DNA from 2 places in the Acutalibacter sp. JLR.KK004 genome. Region 1 is predicted to be linked to the other one. Evidence: predicted binding sites of a transcription regulator. Region 1 holds the regulator's gene; the other holds the start of a gene.
What was found. The regulator HrcA, encoded in region 1, represses chaperone genes, less so after heat shock. The targets are predictions, from matches to a motif close to TGTTAGCACTCNNNNNNNNNGAGTGCTAACA.
Positions count from the first base shown of each region.

Region 1 (7,961 bases):
GGTTACGTCCACATTATACCAGAGGCCGTCATCCATTTTCACGTTGTTCCACATGTGGGTTTCGCTGACAGGCACCGCGCAGTATATCTTCAGGCGATCGCACACCAGCTTAAAGGCCTCAGAATAGCCGTCGCACACAGGCTCATAGCTGTCCCCTGGAATGAGGGCGCTGTAAGCGCAGTGGGACATCTCGTAAGGCAGCCCGGAAATGGCGTTGTCTGCCGCCGCGTGGTTGTATGTATTGGCCTTTACCAGCACGTCATGCACCAGCCGCACCTTTCTATACTGATCCGGCTGGGAAGCCGCGCCCCGCGCGATAATATCCGCCGCCTCCATCATGGTTTCGTGCATCTGGCCTTCAATGCCGCCGAAGTCCAGGGCGAAAGAGAAATTCACAGTGGTAACCTGCGCTTTGGTGGAGGAAACCCTGGTGGAGCTGTAGCCATAAGACATGGTGCGGATCCACACCATGTCCGGCCTGTCGCTGTACAGGGACACAATGGCTGCCCGCAAATCCGTCATCAGGGATTTCTGGGCCGCTGCCCCGGCGCTGTCCAGCTTGAAGCTGCCCCCGCTTACGTAACCGGAAAAGGTAATGCCCTTCACGCCTGTCACGCTCAGCTTCACCTGCCTGTAGCCATTCGGCCCTTTGGACGCGGTAAGCACCTGGCTTACCGGCACGTTCACCAGGGCATTGTAACAGATCTTCTGGCGCTGGGTAAGCTGGCTGTACATGGTGCCGTCCCCATCCTGTATGGCGTTAAAGAGCTGTTCAGACACAGCCTCCTGCGCGCCGTCCTCCTGGAAGAACTGCTCCATGGAGATTTCCTCCTCCACGTCCGGCATGTCCCCCTCCTGCGCAGAAGCAAAAGGCCCGTCCACCCGGGGCGCTTCCTCTATAGGATTTTCCGAAAATTCCAGGGCGGGCATGGCCTCCAACTGGCGCAGCGTCTGCTGGAGGCAGGCCTCATACCGGGCCTCCTCCCCGCCCTCCAGGGCCAGCGCCCCCATGGGCATAAGCGCCAGAAGCAAGAAGGCTATAAACCCTGCCAGCACTCTTTTCTTTTTCACAACTGATACAGCTCCTTCCCCGCCGGCCGCAGCCGGAAGAATAAATATACAATACTATTATGCGCCTGCCGCGCCTCCTTGTCAATGGGCTTTTCTAAAGTAAACGGGCGCCCGGCCCTGCAAAAACCCCTGAATCCCTTTCCCAAAGCCATTCATAAAGTATTTACAAATAGAAACTTGACTTTTGCTGACCTAAGTGATACATTATAAGTAATCTGTTAGCACTCGCACGCCTTGAGTGCTAACCTCCCAAAAAGAGGTGAGAAAAATGGATCTGACCCAGCGGCAGGAACGGGTGCTGGCCTGCGTGGTGGCAGGCTACAGCAAAACCGGGGAGCCGGTAGGCTCCAAGGCCGTGTCGGAGGAGCTGGGGGTTTCCTCTGCCACTGTGCGCAACGAGATGGCAGGGCTGATTGAACTGGGGCTTTTAGAGCAGCCCCACACCTCCGCGGGCCGGGTGCCTTCCCAGCGGGGATACCGGGAATATATAGACCGGCTGATGCCCCCAAAACCTCTGGAGGAACGGGAAAAGCGGATTTTCGATTCCATGCTGCTGGGCAGCGCCCACGATCCAGAGGGCCTGCTGCTGCGGGCGGCCCAGCTTCTGGCAGGGGCCTCCCAGTGCATGGCGGCGGCAACCACCCCCAACGGGGCGGGCACTGTGATAAAGGCTGTGCAGTTTGTGCAGACCGCCCGGCGCAGGGCCATGCTGCTGCTATTAAGCTCTGCGGGATCCATGAAAACAAAGGTGTTCCGCTGCGATTTCGATTTAACCCCGGAACTGACGAGACTGTTCTTCCGGGTGTTTAACGAGCGGGTTACCGGGAAAAGGGCAGAGGACATCACCCCGGCCTTTGCCCAGTCCATGGCAGCCTCTTTAGGGGAAATGTACGTGCTTTTAGGCCCGCCCCTCCAGGCCCTGCTGGAAACCGCCCGGGATACGGCGGAAACCCAGGTGCTGTTAAGCGGGCAGATGAACCTGCTGTTTTACCCGGAGCTGGAGCAGCGCGGGGTGCGCCGGGTGCTGGATTTCCTGGAGCGCCGGGAGAATCTGCTGCGGCTGCTGGAGGCAAGGCCTGGCAAGGCCCAGGTGCTTATCGGCAGGGAAATCGGTCGGGCAGAGCTGGAGGACGTTTCCCTGGCAGTGGCCCGCTATCAGGTGGACGGGCAGGACGCGGGAAGCCTCTGCACTTTGGGGCCTGTCCGGATGGATTATCCCCGGCTTACCGCCATATTGGAATATCTGGCCCGGCAGGTAGGCGGGCTGCTCACCGGCCTGAGCCGGGAAGGGCAGGAATAAAAACAGGAAAAAGAAAAACCATATAAGATACAGCGACGCTGCGGCGGGAAGGGAGACTGAAAACATGGAGCAGGAACAGAAGCAGCCCGATCAGGAAATGGAGCAGGAGCAGGCAGGGGAACAGGTTCCCGGGGAACAGGACCCGGAGGTTCAGCAGGAAGAGTCCAAAACGCCTGAGCTGGAAAAACTCCAGGCGGAGTTTGAGGCCCACAAGCAGCAGCACCTGCGTGTGCTGGCGGAGTATGATAACTTCCGCAAGCGCAGCCAGAACGAAAAAAGCGCCATTTACAACAACGCGGTGTCCGACACAGTGCAGGCCCTGCTGCCCATTGCGGACAATATAGGGCGGGCGCTGGAACAGGAAAACGCTTCGGCAGAGGATATGAGGAAGGGTGTGGAAATGATTGAGTCCCAAATCCAGCAGGCTTTTGAGAAGCTGGGCATCACCCCCTGCGGGGCAGTGGGCGAACCCTTTGACCCCAACCGCCACAACGCTGTAGCCCATATTGAAGATGAAAGCCTGGGCGAAAACGTGATTTCCGCTGTGTTCCAGAAAGGGTATCTTTTAGGCGACCGGGTGGTGCGCTTCGCCATGGTGCAGGTGGCAAACTGAGTCTCCGGCTCAAGGGTTCCATCCCTTGGAACCCACGCTCCGCTTCCCGCGCCATACAAAAACCAGGCATCTATAATGACAATAAATATATAATAATAAAGCGAGGTAATAACTATGTCAAAGACCATTGGTATTGATTTGGGCACTACAAACTCCTGCGTGGCAGTGATCGAAGGCGGCGAGCCTGTGGTTATCGCCAATGCCGAGGGCGCCCGCACCACCCCTTCTGTAGTGGCTTTCTCCAAGGACGGGGAGCGCATGGTGGGCCAGGTGGCAAAGCGCCAGGCCATCACCAACCCCGACCGCACAGTTTCTTCCATCAAGCGGGAAATGGGCAGCAATTATAAGGTTGCCATTGACGGCAAAAGCTACACCCCCCAGGAAATTTCCGCCATGGTGCTGCAAAAGCTGAAGGCGGACGCGGAAGCCTATTTGGGCGAGCCTGTCACAAGCGCTGTCATCACCGTCCCCGCCTACTTCACCGACGCCCAGCGCCAAGCCACCAAGGACGCGGGGAAAATCGCGGGCATGGATGTAAAGCGCATTATCAACGAGCCTACCGCCGCGGCCCTCTCCTATGGCGTGGACAAGGACAACGACCAGAAGGTGATGGTATATGACCTGGGCGGCGGCACCTTCGACGTGTCCATCATTGAAATGGGCGACGGCGTGCAGGAGGTTCTGGCAACTGCCGGCAACAACCGCTTAGGCGGCGACGACTTTGACCAGCGGGTTATCGACCACATTGTAAGCACCTTTAAGATGGAGCAGGGCGTTGACCTTTCCGGGGACAAGATGGCCATGCAGCGCATCAAGGAAGCTGCCGAAAAGGCGAAAATTGAGCTTTCCGGCGTGACAAGCGCTTCCATCAACCTGCCCTTCATCACCGCCGACGCCACCGGGCCTAAGCACCTGGACATGACCCTGACCCGGGCCAAGTTTAACGAGCTGACCGCCGATCTGGTGGAAAAAACCATGGGGCCTGTGCGCCAGGCTTTGCAGGACAGCGGCCTGTCCATTGGGGAAATCAGCAAGGTGCTGCTGGTAGGCGGCTCCTCCCGCATCCCGGCTGTGCAGGACGCCGTAAAGGGCTTTATCGGCAAGGAGCCTTTCAAGGGCATTAACCCCGATGAGTGCGTGGCTATCGGCGCGGCTATCCAGGCAGGCGTGCTGGGAGGCGAAGTCCAGGGCCTGCTGCTCCTGGACGTAACCCCCCTGTCCCTGGGCGTGGAAACCATGGGCGGCGTAATGACCAAGATTATCGAGCGCAACACCACTATCCCCACTAAAAAGAGCCAGATTTTCTCCACTGCCGCTGACGGCCAGACCCAGGTGGAAGTAAACGTGCTGCAGGGCGAGCGGGAGTTTGCCCATGACAACAAGCAGCTTGGACTCTTCAAGCTGGACGGCATTGCCCCCGCCCCCCGGGGCATCCCCCAGATCGAAGTTACCTTTGACATCGACGCAAACGGCATTGTGAACGTATCCGCCAAGGATTTGGGCACAGGCAAGGAGCAGCATATCACGATTTCCTCCAGCTCCAACATGAGCAAGGACGATATCGACCGGGCTGTAAAGGCAGCCGAGCAGTTTGCGGAGGAGGACAAGAAGCGCCGGGAGGAAGTGGACACCAAGAATAACGCCGAGAACCTGTGCTATTCCGCTGAAAAGCTTATTGCAGACAGCGGCGACAAGCTGCAGGACGCGGACAAGAACGAAATTAACGTGAAGGTAGCCGCCCTGCGGGATACCCTGCAAAACGGCACTGTAGACGCCATCAAGGCAGGCATGGACGAGCTGCAGAAGGCGGTCTATTCCGTCAGCGAGAAGCTGTACCAGCAGGCGGCCCCCCAGGGCCAGCCCGGCACACCCCAGCCCCCCTTTGACGGGCAGCAGCCTCCCCAGGGCGGCGCACCGGACGGCAACGTGTATGACGCCGACTATAAAGACGTTGACTAAATCTTTCTGAAGATACTAAAAGAGGACGGCGGCACGCGTGCCGCCGTCCTCTTGCAGCGTAACGAAACGCTTTGCACAGCAATGCGTTTTTGCACCTAAGACGCGGGGCGCAGGCATTCCGTCTGCTTGAAAGCGGAAACTTTTCAGCGGACTATCGCGTGCCCAGGGTGCTCTCGAAAGTTCTTTTTAGGGGCTGGTGCTGTTGAGAAATGCACCGCAATAAAATGTGTCAAAATTGGTTTTAGGGTCAACCCCTTTTTCAAAAGGGGTTGCAGGGTTTGGGACGGAGTCCCAAGGTCTTGTCAAAGCCCCTAAGCCAGCAGATCCCGAAGCTGCTCGTACCACTCCAGAAGCTTCAGCTCCACCCGGTAGTCCTGGGGGTGCTCCACAATCTCCCGCTGGCTTTCCGGCAGGGCGGAGAGCACGTCCTCCCGGTTCCCGGCGGCAGGCAGGCACAAAGCGGGAAAAACCACGCACCACCAGTTCTTGCCCTTCCCCTCCCCAATGGTCACACGCAGGGTTCTGTATGTACCGGCAGGGAGCGCTATCCCGTCATACCACCGGGTGGGAAAATACATGTCCGTCACCTGGGCTTTGGCGTTCATAGGAAAGCCGTTTTCCCGCAAGGCTTCATTGGCGGCCTTTGTAAGGGACTGCAAGTGGGTGCATACAGCGAAGTTTGCCTGCTCCAGGTTTTCCGCGTCCCCATACCACCGGGCCGCTTCCCGGAGCACCGCGTCCCGCACCTGCAGCTTCACCGCCTGATCTGCCTCCGAGTTGGAGTTTGCCACCACATGAAGCCGCAGCACGTGCTGGGGAAGCTGCTCAGACGCGGCGGCAAAAGGGAGAAAGCTGGCGGCTGCCGCCAGTATGAAACCGCATACCAGCGCCCGGGCCAGAGTCCGTTTTCTTGTTTCCTTTTTCATGGAACCTACCGTCCTTTCTGTTTCTGGAAAAAGTATGGGACGGCTTTGGCGGGAATATGCAAAAAATGGGAACGAAAGCACACAGGGCACAGCAATAACAGAAAGAGAAGGAGGAAAAGCCATGCTGGAGGTACTCATAGACGCAGTGCTGGATGCACTAAAAACCCTGCCGTTCCTTTTCGCCGCCTATCTTTTCATGGAGCTGCTGGAGCACAGGCGGGGAGGGAACCCGCCCGCGCTGCTGCAAAAGCTTGGCCCCTTAGGCGGCGCTGTGCTGGGGTGCGTGCCCCAGTGCGGCTTCTCCGTGGCGGCGGCAAACCTGTATGCCGCTCGGTTCATCACCCCCGGCACCCTGCTGGCGGTTTTTCTCGCCACCAGCGACGAGGCAGTGCTCATCCTCCTGTCCAGGCCCCAGGCCCTGCCGGAGGTGGCAAAGCTTCTGGGGGTGAAGCTTTTAGCAGGGGCGGCGGTGGGCTTCCTGGCAGATTTGCTTTTGCGCCCCAGCGCCCGGCCCGACCCCCATCCCCTGTGCGAGGAAGCCCGCTGCGGCTGCGGGGAAGGCGGCCATGACGCTGCGGGGGCGGCCCTGCGGCACACCCTGCGGATTTTCCTCTTCCTGCTGGGCATAAACCTTTTCCTGGGCCTTGCCTTCCTCTGGGCAGGGGAAGAAGCCCTTTCCCGGCTGCTCCTTTCCGGCAGCGCGTTCCAGCCCCTGCTTACAGGGCTTCTGGGGTTCATCCCCAACTGCGCCGCCTCTGTCCTGCTGACGGAACTGTATTTAAGCGGCGCTTTGTCCTTTGGATCGGCTGTGGCAGGGCTGTGTACCGGGGCCGGGCTGGGGCTGGCAGTGCTGTTCAGGGTGAACCGCCCCCAGAAGGAAAACTTTGCCTTTTTAGGGGCCTTGTACGCAGGGGCGGTTGCCACAGGCTTTCTGTGCGGCTGGGTTTTTCCATAAATCTTCAAAACAAAAAGCAGGTACGGGGACTGTTCTCCCGCGCCTGCTTTTTCTTTCATTTCCTCTATTTCCAAACAAGCCCTAAAGCCCCAGAGCCTCATGGTTTTCCCGCATACCCGCAATACACTCTGCAATCACCTCGTCCAGCTCTGCCCCAAGCCGCTTGCAGCCGTCCAGGATAACCTCCCGGTTCACCCCGGCGGCAAACTTTTTGTCCTTAAACTTTTTCTTCACAGACTTTACTTCCAGATCCATCACAGAGTGGGAGGGCCGCAGGATGGCGGCGGCGTTAATCAGGCCGCTCATCTCGTCCACCGTATACAGCACCTTTTCCATGTAAAGCTGCGGCTCCACATCGCACACCAGCCCATAGCCGTGGCTGACCACCGCCCGGATGAAGCCCTCGTCATATCCGGCATTCTGGAGGATTTCCACCGCTTTTTTGCAGTGCTCCTCCGGATACCTTTCGTAGTCCACGTCGTGAAGCAGGCCCACGCAGCCCCAATACTCCACGTCCTCCCCGGCTTTTTCCGCATAATGCCGCATAATGGCCTCCACAGCCATGCCATGCACCACCAGCGCCGGGTTCTGGTTATACTCCTGTAAAAGTGCGAATGCTTTTTCTCTCATCCTGTCCACCCTTCCTGTAAGTTCCACTGTCCGCGTTACACTTCGCCGGAATCCCGCCAGCGCTCCAGCGCCTTGCTGGCCTTGAAGCGTATGCGGTTTTCAATTTCGTCCTTCTCCACGCCATGCTTCTTCAGCAATATGGCTGTGGTAAGCAGCACGTCGCAGGCTTCTTCCACCAGGCTTTCCCGGCTACCCTTGCCCCGCTGTTCCTTCATCAGTTCTTTAATAAGTTCGGCACATTCCTCCGCGGCATACACCCCGGAATCCATTCCAGACGCCTGGTTCAGTTCATACACAGCCCCAATCAATTCTTCAACAGTCCGCTGGCCCGCAGGGCTTTCCTTCCCTTTTTCCAGCAGGCCGGACAGCAAGCCGAGAACCTCCTCCTCCGTGCCCAGGTCATAGTCCCCGGCAAGGCCCTCCCGGTGGTACACAAGCCCGGCCTTTACGCCGTTTTCCAGGCAGTCCAGCAGGGCTTCCTCTCCATGCTCCCGGACAAAGCGGGCA
Region 1 is NZ_JAYMNQ010000002.1:458,605-466,565, reverse strand. It holds gene VSQ30_RS16680 (S-layer homology domain-containing protein) at 1-1,071, opposite strand, end outside; gene hrcA (heat-inducible transcriptional repressor HrcA) at 1,340-2,371, shown strand; gene grpE (nucleotide exchange factor GrpE) at 2,436-2,984, shown strand; gene dnaK (molecular chaperone DnaK) at 3,099-4,943, shown strand; gene VSQ30_RS16660 (stage II sporulation protein R) at 5,255-5,869, opposite strand; gene VSQ30_RS16655 (arsenic efflux protein) at 5,991-6,824, shown strand; gene VSQ30_RS16650 (HDIG domain-containing metalloprotein) at 6,906-7,454, opposite strand; gene VSQ30_RS16645 (GNAT family N-acetyltransferase) at 7,490-7,961, opposite strand, start outside.

Region 2 (7,961 bases), on a different contig from region 1:
ATAGCCTTTTTCCAAAATGGCCTCAGCCTGGGGCAGGCTTAAGATCCGTTCTGGGGTTTCGCCGCAGCCATAATAAATAACAGGCTGATCCGCTGGCATCCTGTCGGTGTATTCCTGGAGGGTGGCAAGCTTTTTCTCCTTGGAGGTGGTGAACAGCACCAGATCCTTCAGCTCGTCCTTTTTGGCGCCGTAATCGTTATACATGCCAAACTTTAGCTGCAGGCCAAAGCTTTTCCAAAATTCTTCATACTTTTCCCGGTCATTCGTGAGCATGGATTTCAGTTCGCTGGCAATTTTTTTCTCCAGCCGCCCGGCAATCAGCTTGAGCTGCCTGTCGTGCTGGAGCATTTCCCGGGAGATGTTCAGGGACAAATCCTGGGAATCCACCAGGCCCTTTACGAAGCTGAAGCAGTCCGGCAGCAGATCCCCGCATTTCTCCATAATCAGCACGCCGCTGGCGTAGAGCTGCAGGCCCTTTTCAAACTCCCGGGTGTAGTAATCCATAGGCGGGGTTTTGGGGATGAACAGCAAAGCGCTGTATGTGGCGGCGCCCTCAGTGGAGGTGCGGATTATCCGCAGGGGATCCTGCCAGTCGTAGAACTTCTCCTTATAGAAAGCGTGCATCTCCTCATCAGACACTTCGCTTTTGGCCTTCTTCCAAATGGGCACCATGCTGTTTAAGGTGTCTGTTTCAAAGTATGTCTCATACTCCGGCTCCTTCCCCTCTGTACCTGTGCCCTCTTTCAGGCGGCTTTTCTGCATCTCCATGCGGATGGGGTAGCGGATATAGTCGGAATAGCGCTTTACAAGCTGGCGCACCCGGTATTGGTCGGCAAACTCGGTATACTTTTCGTCCTCTGTGTCCTCCTTCAGCCAAAGGGTGACGGTGGTGCCATGCTCGGCTTTATCGCAGGGGGCAATTTCATACCCTTCCAGGCCCGCGGATTCCCAGCAGTAGGCGCTGTCCGCCCCAAAGGCCCGGCTTTCCACCCGCACCCGGCTGCTTACCATAAAGGCGGAATAGAACCCCACGCCGAACTGGCCGATAATATCCACGTCCTCTTTCTGTTCCTTTTCGGTCTTAAACTGCAAAGATCCGCTTTTGGCAATAACCCCCAGGTTTGCGTCCAGCTCCTCCTGGGTCATACCCACGCCGTTGTCAGAGATGGTGATGGTGCGCGCCTCCTTGTCCGCGTCAATGCGGATGAAGAAGTCCTCCCGGGAAAGGCCTGTGGCCCCATCCTCCAGGGTGCGGTAATAAAGCTTGTCTATGGCGTCGCTGGCATTGGAGATAAGCTCCCGCAAAAAGATTTCCTTGTGGGTGTAGATGGAGTTTATCATCAAGTCCATCAGCCGTTTTGATTCTGCCTGAAATTCCTTTAAAGCCATGTGCTGAAAACTTCCTTTCCCATTCTCATGATGTTTTTATTGTAATACAATTTTCTGTTTTGTGCAAGTCCTGGCAGGGAGGGGGGAGTGTCCGAACACGCAGTTTATATCTACGGTGCACACCTATGGGGCTTTGCCCCAAACCCCACAACCCCTTTTAAAAGAAGGGGAAACATTCCCCTTGGGAATGTTTTGATCCTAAAACCAATAAAGCCGGGTCTGCCATATTGTCTCCTGCAGCAGCATAAGGGAGCATTCCTGTAAGAAAACAAGGGCAGGCGTGGATTCCTCCAAACCTGCCCTCTTTTCTATGCTGCTTATCCTATATTATTAGTACATCCCGCCCATGTCGGGTGCGGCAGGAGCTGCCGGAGCAGGCTCCTTAATATCTGCCACCAGGGACTCGGTGGTGAGGATGGTGGAAGCCACAGAGGAAGCGTTCTGCAGAGCGGAACGGGTCACCTTGGTGGGATCCACAATGCCAGCTTCAATCATGTCCTGGAACTCGCCAGTCAGAGCATTGTAGCCATAGCCTACCTTCTGCTCCTTCTTAATGGCCTCTACAATGACAGAGCCTTCGATGCCAGCGTTCATGGCAATCTGGCGCACAGGCTCCTCCAGAGCCTTCAGCACGATAGCAGCGCCAGTCTTTTCGTCGCCCTGGGCTTCCTCTACATACTTCTGTACAGCAGGGATAGCGTCGATAAGGGCGGTGCCGCCGCCGGAAACAATGCCTTCCTCCACAGCAGCCTTGGTTGCGGCCAGTGCGTCCTCAATGCGCAGCTTCTTTTCTTTCATCTCAACATCGGTAGCAGCGCCAACCTTGATAACAGCCACGCCGCCAGCCAGCTTAGCCAAGCGCTCCTGCAGCTTTTCCTTGTCAAACTCGGAGGTAGTGGTTTCAATCTGGGAACGGATCTGGCCTACGCGGGCCTTGATATCCTCAGAGGAGCCAGCGCCGTTGACGATGATGGTGTTTTCCTTGTCCACCTTTACCTGGTGTGCAGAGCCAAGCTGGCTAAGCTGTGCGTCTTTCAGCTCCAGGCCCAGTTCCTCGGAAATGACCTGCCCGCCGGTGAGGGTGGCGATGTCTACCAGCATCTCCTTGCGGCGGTCGCCAAAGCCGGGAGCCTTAACGGCTACGCAGGTAAAGGTGCCCCGCAGGCGGTTGAGGATGAGGGTGGTAAGGGCTTCACCTTCAATATCCTCAGCGATGATCAGCAGCTTCTTGCCAGACTGTACAACCTGCTCCAGCAGGGGGAGGATTTCCTGGATGTTGGAAATCTTCTTGTCTGTGATGAGGATAGCAGGATCGTCCAGCTCTGCCACCATCTTGTCAGTATCGGTAGCCATATAGGGGGAAATGTAGCCCCGGTCGAACATCATGCCTTCTACCACTTCGCACTGGGTTTCAGCGGTTTTGCCCTCTTCTACGGTGATAACGCCGTCGGAAGTCACCTTCTCCATAGCGTCGGCAATGAGCTGGCCAATTTCATCGCTGCTGGAGGAAACCGCTGCCACGCGGGCAATGTCCTTTGTGCCGGAAACCTTCACGGAATTCTTCACAATAGCGTCAACAGCAATGTTTGTGGCCTTCTGTACGCCGCCCCGCAGCACCATGGGGTTTGCCCCTGCGGTGACGTTCTTCATGCCTTCCCGCACCAGTGCCTGGGCCAGCAGGGTGGCAGTGGTGGTGCCGTCGCCGGCAATATCGTTGGTCTTGGTGGCAACCTCTTTTACAAGCTGTGCGCCCATGTTCTCAAAAGCGTCCTCCAGCTCCACTTCCTTGGCGATGGTTACGCCGTCGTTGGTGATAAGGGGAGAGCCGAACTTTTTGTCCAGCACCACATTGCGGCCCTTAGGCCCCAGGGTGATTTTCACAGTGTCAGCAAGCTGGTTCACGCCGCTGAGAAGGGCCTTGCGGGCATCCTCCCCATAGATGATTTTCTTAGCCATAGTATATCGTCCCTTTCCTGTATCAAAATGTATTTTTCAAACGATTTGAGAACGGAGCCTTAGTCCTCCACCACTGCCAGGATGTCAGACTGCTTGACAATGGTGTACTCCTCGCCGTCTACCTTCACTTCTGTGCCGGTATACTTGGCGGAAATTACCCGGTCGCCTTCCTTGAGATACATCTTGATTTCCTTGCCGTCTACCTCGCCGCCGGGGCCAACTGCCACCACCCGGGCAATCTGGGGCTTCTCCTGGCTTTTGGCAGCCAGCACAATGCCGCTCTTGGTAGTCTCCTCGGCTTCCTCGGTTTTGATGAGCACTCTGTCCAGAAGAGGTTTCACTTTCATAATTCGTCACCTTCAGGCCCTGTTTTAAACGGGCCAATCCTTTCTCCCCGGCGCTATCGTTTTCGCGCCTGCCGGGGAAAGGCGTGAAAACCGCGGGAACCCGCGAAAAAATCAACACAGAAATTTGTTTTAGCACTCGTGAATCTCAAGTGCTAACACATATTCTAGCTACATGGTCAGGAAAAGTCAATACCCTTTCCCCATATTTTTTGACTTTTAACAAATCTTTCATAAATTTCCAGGCAAAAGGCTTTTAAATCAAAAAAAGAAGCCGAAGCATACGCTTTCAGCTTCTCTTACGGTACTGCCGCACAAGGTGCGTGATAACCATAGCCGCCCCGCCAATCAGCAGGTAAATGAACACATAGATCAGGATGGAGGCATCCCAGCCCGTTATAAACAGGCACGCCCCCAGCCAGTAGAGCAGCGCCGCCAGCAAAGGCGCATACCAGAAGCGCCTCATGTCCCACCCGGCGGCAATGCCAATCCCCAGCGCGAAAAGGGGATTGATAAGCAGGAACAGGAGCACAACAGCCCCCAGGAACGCGTCAGAGGGCAGAAAGGAAACCAGCCATGGCGGCAGGAGCATGGCCCCCGCGCAGGGCAGGACTATTTTCAGGTGCTTATACCATGTCTTTTTCATGAGGGGCTTCTCCTGGCTTTAAGCCAATAAATTTTCGGATGAAATAGCAGAGGAGCATGCCGCCTGCTCCCAGCAGAAGGTACAGTGCCAGCAGCTTCAGAAGCATTTCCGTCAGCAAGACCCGTCCGTATAGGCTGAGGAAAAAGCAGAGGGACACGAGGGCCGGCACATACCAGTACCGCCTGACGTTCTTTCCCGCCCCGGCCCCCAGCCCCAACGCGAAAAGGGGGATGGAGGTGATGGGAGGGAAACAGAACAGGACAAAGCTTACAGGCCCTTCCCGGACTATCAGCATAGCCAGAAGGGGCAGATAGACACAGGCGGCCGCAGCCAGAACAAAAAGCAGGTGGGGGCAAAGCTTTTTCATAAAAACCTCCTTTTGGGACAAAGGAAAGGCTTTATTCGTGGCGCAGAGCGTCAATGGGGTTTAAGTTGGAAGCCTTTACAGAAGGCAGCAGCCCGAAAAGGATGCCGATAGCCATGGAGAAAATCACCGCCAGGATGATGAAGGGGATGCTGATAGACACCGGGGCAGAGGTAAGATGGGAGATAAGCTCTGCCATGCCAATACCCGCGCCCACGCCCAAAAGCCCGCCCAAGCCTGTGAGCACAGCGGCTTCCGTCAGAAACTGCCACAGAATCCGGCCTTTTTTTGCGCCGATGGCCTTTTTTAGGCCTATTTCCCTGGTGCGCTCTGTAACAGACACCAGCATGATGTTCATAACGCCGATACCGCCCACCAAAAGGGAGATACTGGCTATCCAGATAAGCTGCTGGTTAGTGGCGTTGTTTAAATCCTGCAGCTCCTGGGCCTGCTTTAATGTGTCCTCCGACTTATAAAGCACCCTTTCGCTGGTAACCTGGCTGTTCAGCAGGGCCGCTACAGCCTCGCCCACAGTGGACATGGCCTCTGTGTGGGACACCTGTACGGCTATTTCCTGGGGCTCGTCATAGGCGAAAAAGGAGGGCCAGATATTTTCCGGCACAAACACAGACCCGCCGGTCTGGGCGCCGGCATAGGTGTAGTAATCCTCAATGGTATTGATAATCGGCTCGAATTTCCTGTCAGGCTCCACCACGCCCACCACCACCAGCGCGGTGGACTTGAACTCAATGGTCTTGCCAATGGGGTCGGTGCCCTGGAAGAACATCTGGGCGGCGCTGGTGTCCAGAATGGCCACATGCCGGAAGTCGGTAAAATCCCTGGGCACAAAGGCCCGGCCTTTTTTCACAGAATAGCTGCAGGTGGAAAAATAGGCGTTGTCAATGCCGTATATCTCGCAGCCGGATATTTCCGTGTTGCTATAATAGAAGGAGCTGTCGTAGCTGGTGCGGCGGTTGTAAGCGGCGGCAGACACCACGTCAGGCAGATCCAAAATGGCGTTATACACGTCGCTGCTTACAGGGAGCACCCCCTCGGGGATACCCTCAAACTCCATCTGGTAGGGGCTGTCATATTCCTGTTGGTAAAGCTGCACCCGGGTTACGTTATTGCCAGAGCCTATCAGGTTCTGCTTAATCTGCTCGTTGGTGCCCTTGATGGTGGACACGATGGAAATAATGGCGGCAATGCCGATAATGATACCCAGCATGGTTAAAAAGGAGCGCATCTTGTGGGACCAGATGCCCTGAAAGGACAGGCGTATATTCTCAATCAAGGATGACTCCCCCTCCGTTTTCTGTTTCAAAATAGGTGCCGTTTTCATCCCGGCCTGTAATAACAGCCCCATCCGGCAGGTTAGGCTCCACAATGCCGGGGGTCTCCGTCCCGTCCCCGCTGCTTTCTTCCTCCAGGGTGCTGGCGTCTCCTTCTGTAGCAGAGGGCAGGCTTTCGCCAGCTCCGCTTTCCAGCAGGCTGCTGCCTTCGCCCTGCTCCCCTTCCTCAGGGTAGGGGGGATCTTCGCTGTCCTGCAGGATGACCCGCACGCCTTCCTTGGTGTCAACGCCATAGGGGAAGGCAATGAAATCCTCAGCAGTCAGGCCGGACTTTATCTCCAGATAGCTGCCGCTGTAAATGGTTTTGCCTGTCTGCACATACTGCTTGTGCAGGCGGTTGTCGCGGCCTGCCTTCATAACATAGAAGCCCGCGTCGTCTTCCCGCAGGTAGGGCTTATCCAGATAGAGGGCGCCGCCATCCGCTGTGTCCTGCACGTTCATGGTAATTTCCACTCCCATGCCATTTTCCAGGCTGTCGTCCCCGTCCTCTACCACAGCGGTAAACTCATAGCTGGAGCTGTTGGGATTTCCCGCGCCGTAATAGCCGTATCCCGAGGAATTGTCCATAGGGAAGTCGGAGATGCTGACAATCTGGGCAGAGTAGCTCATGCCGTTCATCCAGGACATAGCGCTCACTGTGTCCCCTACAGCTATGCTGCCCAGCAGGCCCTCGCTCAAAGAGCCGGAAATATAGAACTTGTCATCCCCGGACACCACCATAAAGGGCTTGCTTTCTGCCACAGCCAGCTCCAGGTCTATCAAAGTGCGCACCCGCCCATCCACATTGCTGAGAACAGTGGAATTGTCCAGGGCGCGCTGGGCGATTTCCAGGTTCAGCTTAGCCTGCTTCAAGGCATACTGCAAATCCCGGATTTCCGTCTTTTTCTTTTCTATCTCTTCCTTTAGCTGGGAGGAGGTATATCCCATGTCATCGTAATTGTTGGGGTTCGGCGTGGGGGTGGGGGTAGCGTCCAGAAGCACATCCTGGATGTCCTCCATGGTGCTGTCCTCTAAGGGGGCCATTGTCTGAATAATGGCGGAAAGCTGGGTGCCGTCCAGCTTGAAGGAGGAGATAAGGCTCCCGTAATTGGAGTTCCCTTCGCGCACCTCGAAAATGGCCGCGAAAGGGGAAGCCAGTTCATTCCCTGCAGGCTCCGCCTGGGAAGGCGTAGCATCCGGCGCTTCGCTGGAGGGTTCATCCCCGTCCGGCTCCGGGCTGGAACCAGGCCCCGGCGTTGGATCCGGCATATCCTCCTGCCCTGCTCCCAGCAGCAGCATTAAAAATTCCTTTGTCATCACGCACCCGTCTGTGCAGAGAAACACATAAGGGTCGCTGGAGGTGCCGCTGCCCGAGTAGGGGAGGGAGGTTTCATCCAAACGGCTGTAAAGGGTTACATCGGCCGGCGGGATGGCGGTAGGCCCCGGGGTGGGAGTGGGGGTAGGGGTCGGCCGGTTTGTGGGCCGTTGGGTGGGTCTGGGTGTGACTACCGGCTTTGCAGTGGAGGAAGGCTTTGTATTCTGCAGCTTTTTCAACTGCTTCTGCGCCTCGTCAATTTTCAGCTCCGTCTGTTTCACAGCCAGCTCCTTGGCCTCCACGTCCAGCTCCAGCTTGGCCTTGTCGTATTGCAGCAGGGGATCTCCAATGTGGACCTCCTGCCCCTCGGACACAAAGACCTCTGAAATAACCTTGTCGGAGGTGGGGAAAATCTCCTGCATATAGTCGCTGAGGATGGTGCCCGAGGAGGTTGCCTGATCCCCCCAATAGGAAGTGGAGAGATAGCTGACCGGCATAACCTCCACGGTTTTCTGATCATTGCGGTACTGTATAAAAAACCATGTCCCCAGCAGGGCGGCAGTAACCACCACCAGCGTGATGGAAATGATGAGTATCCTGTTCCGCAGCTTTTTAT
Region 2 is NZ_JAYMNQ010000001.1:1,940,874-1,948,834, reverse strand. It holds gene htpG (molecular chaperone HtpG) at 1-1,389, opposite strand, end outside; gene groL (chaperonin GroEL) at 1,720-3,345, opposite strand; gene VSQ30_RS10655 (co-chaperone GroES) at 3,405-3,692, opposite strand; gene VSQ30_RS10650 (DUF2651 family protein) at 3,979-4,335, opposite strand; gene VSQ30_RS10645 (hypothetical protein) at 4,316-4,702, opposite strand; gene VSQ30_RS10640 (ABC transporter permease) at 4,734-5,993, opposite strand; gene VSQ30_RS20780 (biotin/lipoyl-binding protein) at 5,986-7,961, opposite strand, start outside.
Region 2: a site for HrcA is predicted at 3,820-3,850, ahead of VSQ30_RS10655 (co-chaperone GroES). Genes of this name have one in related genera too.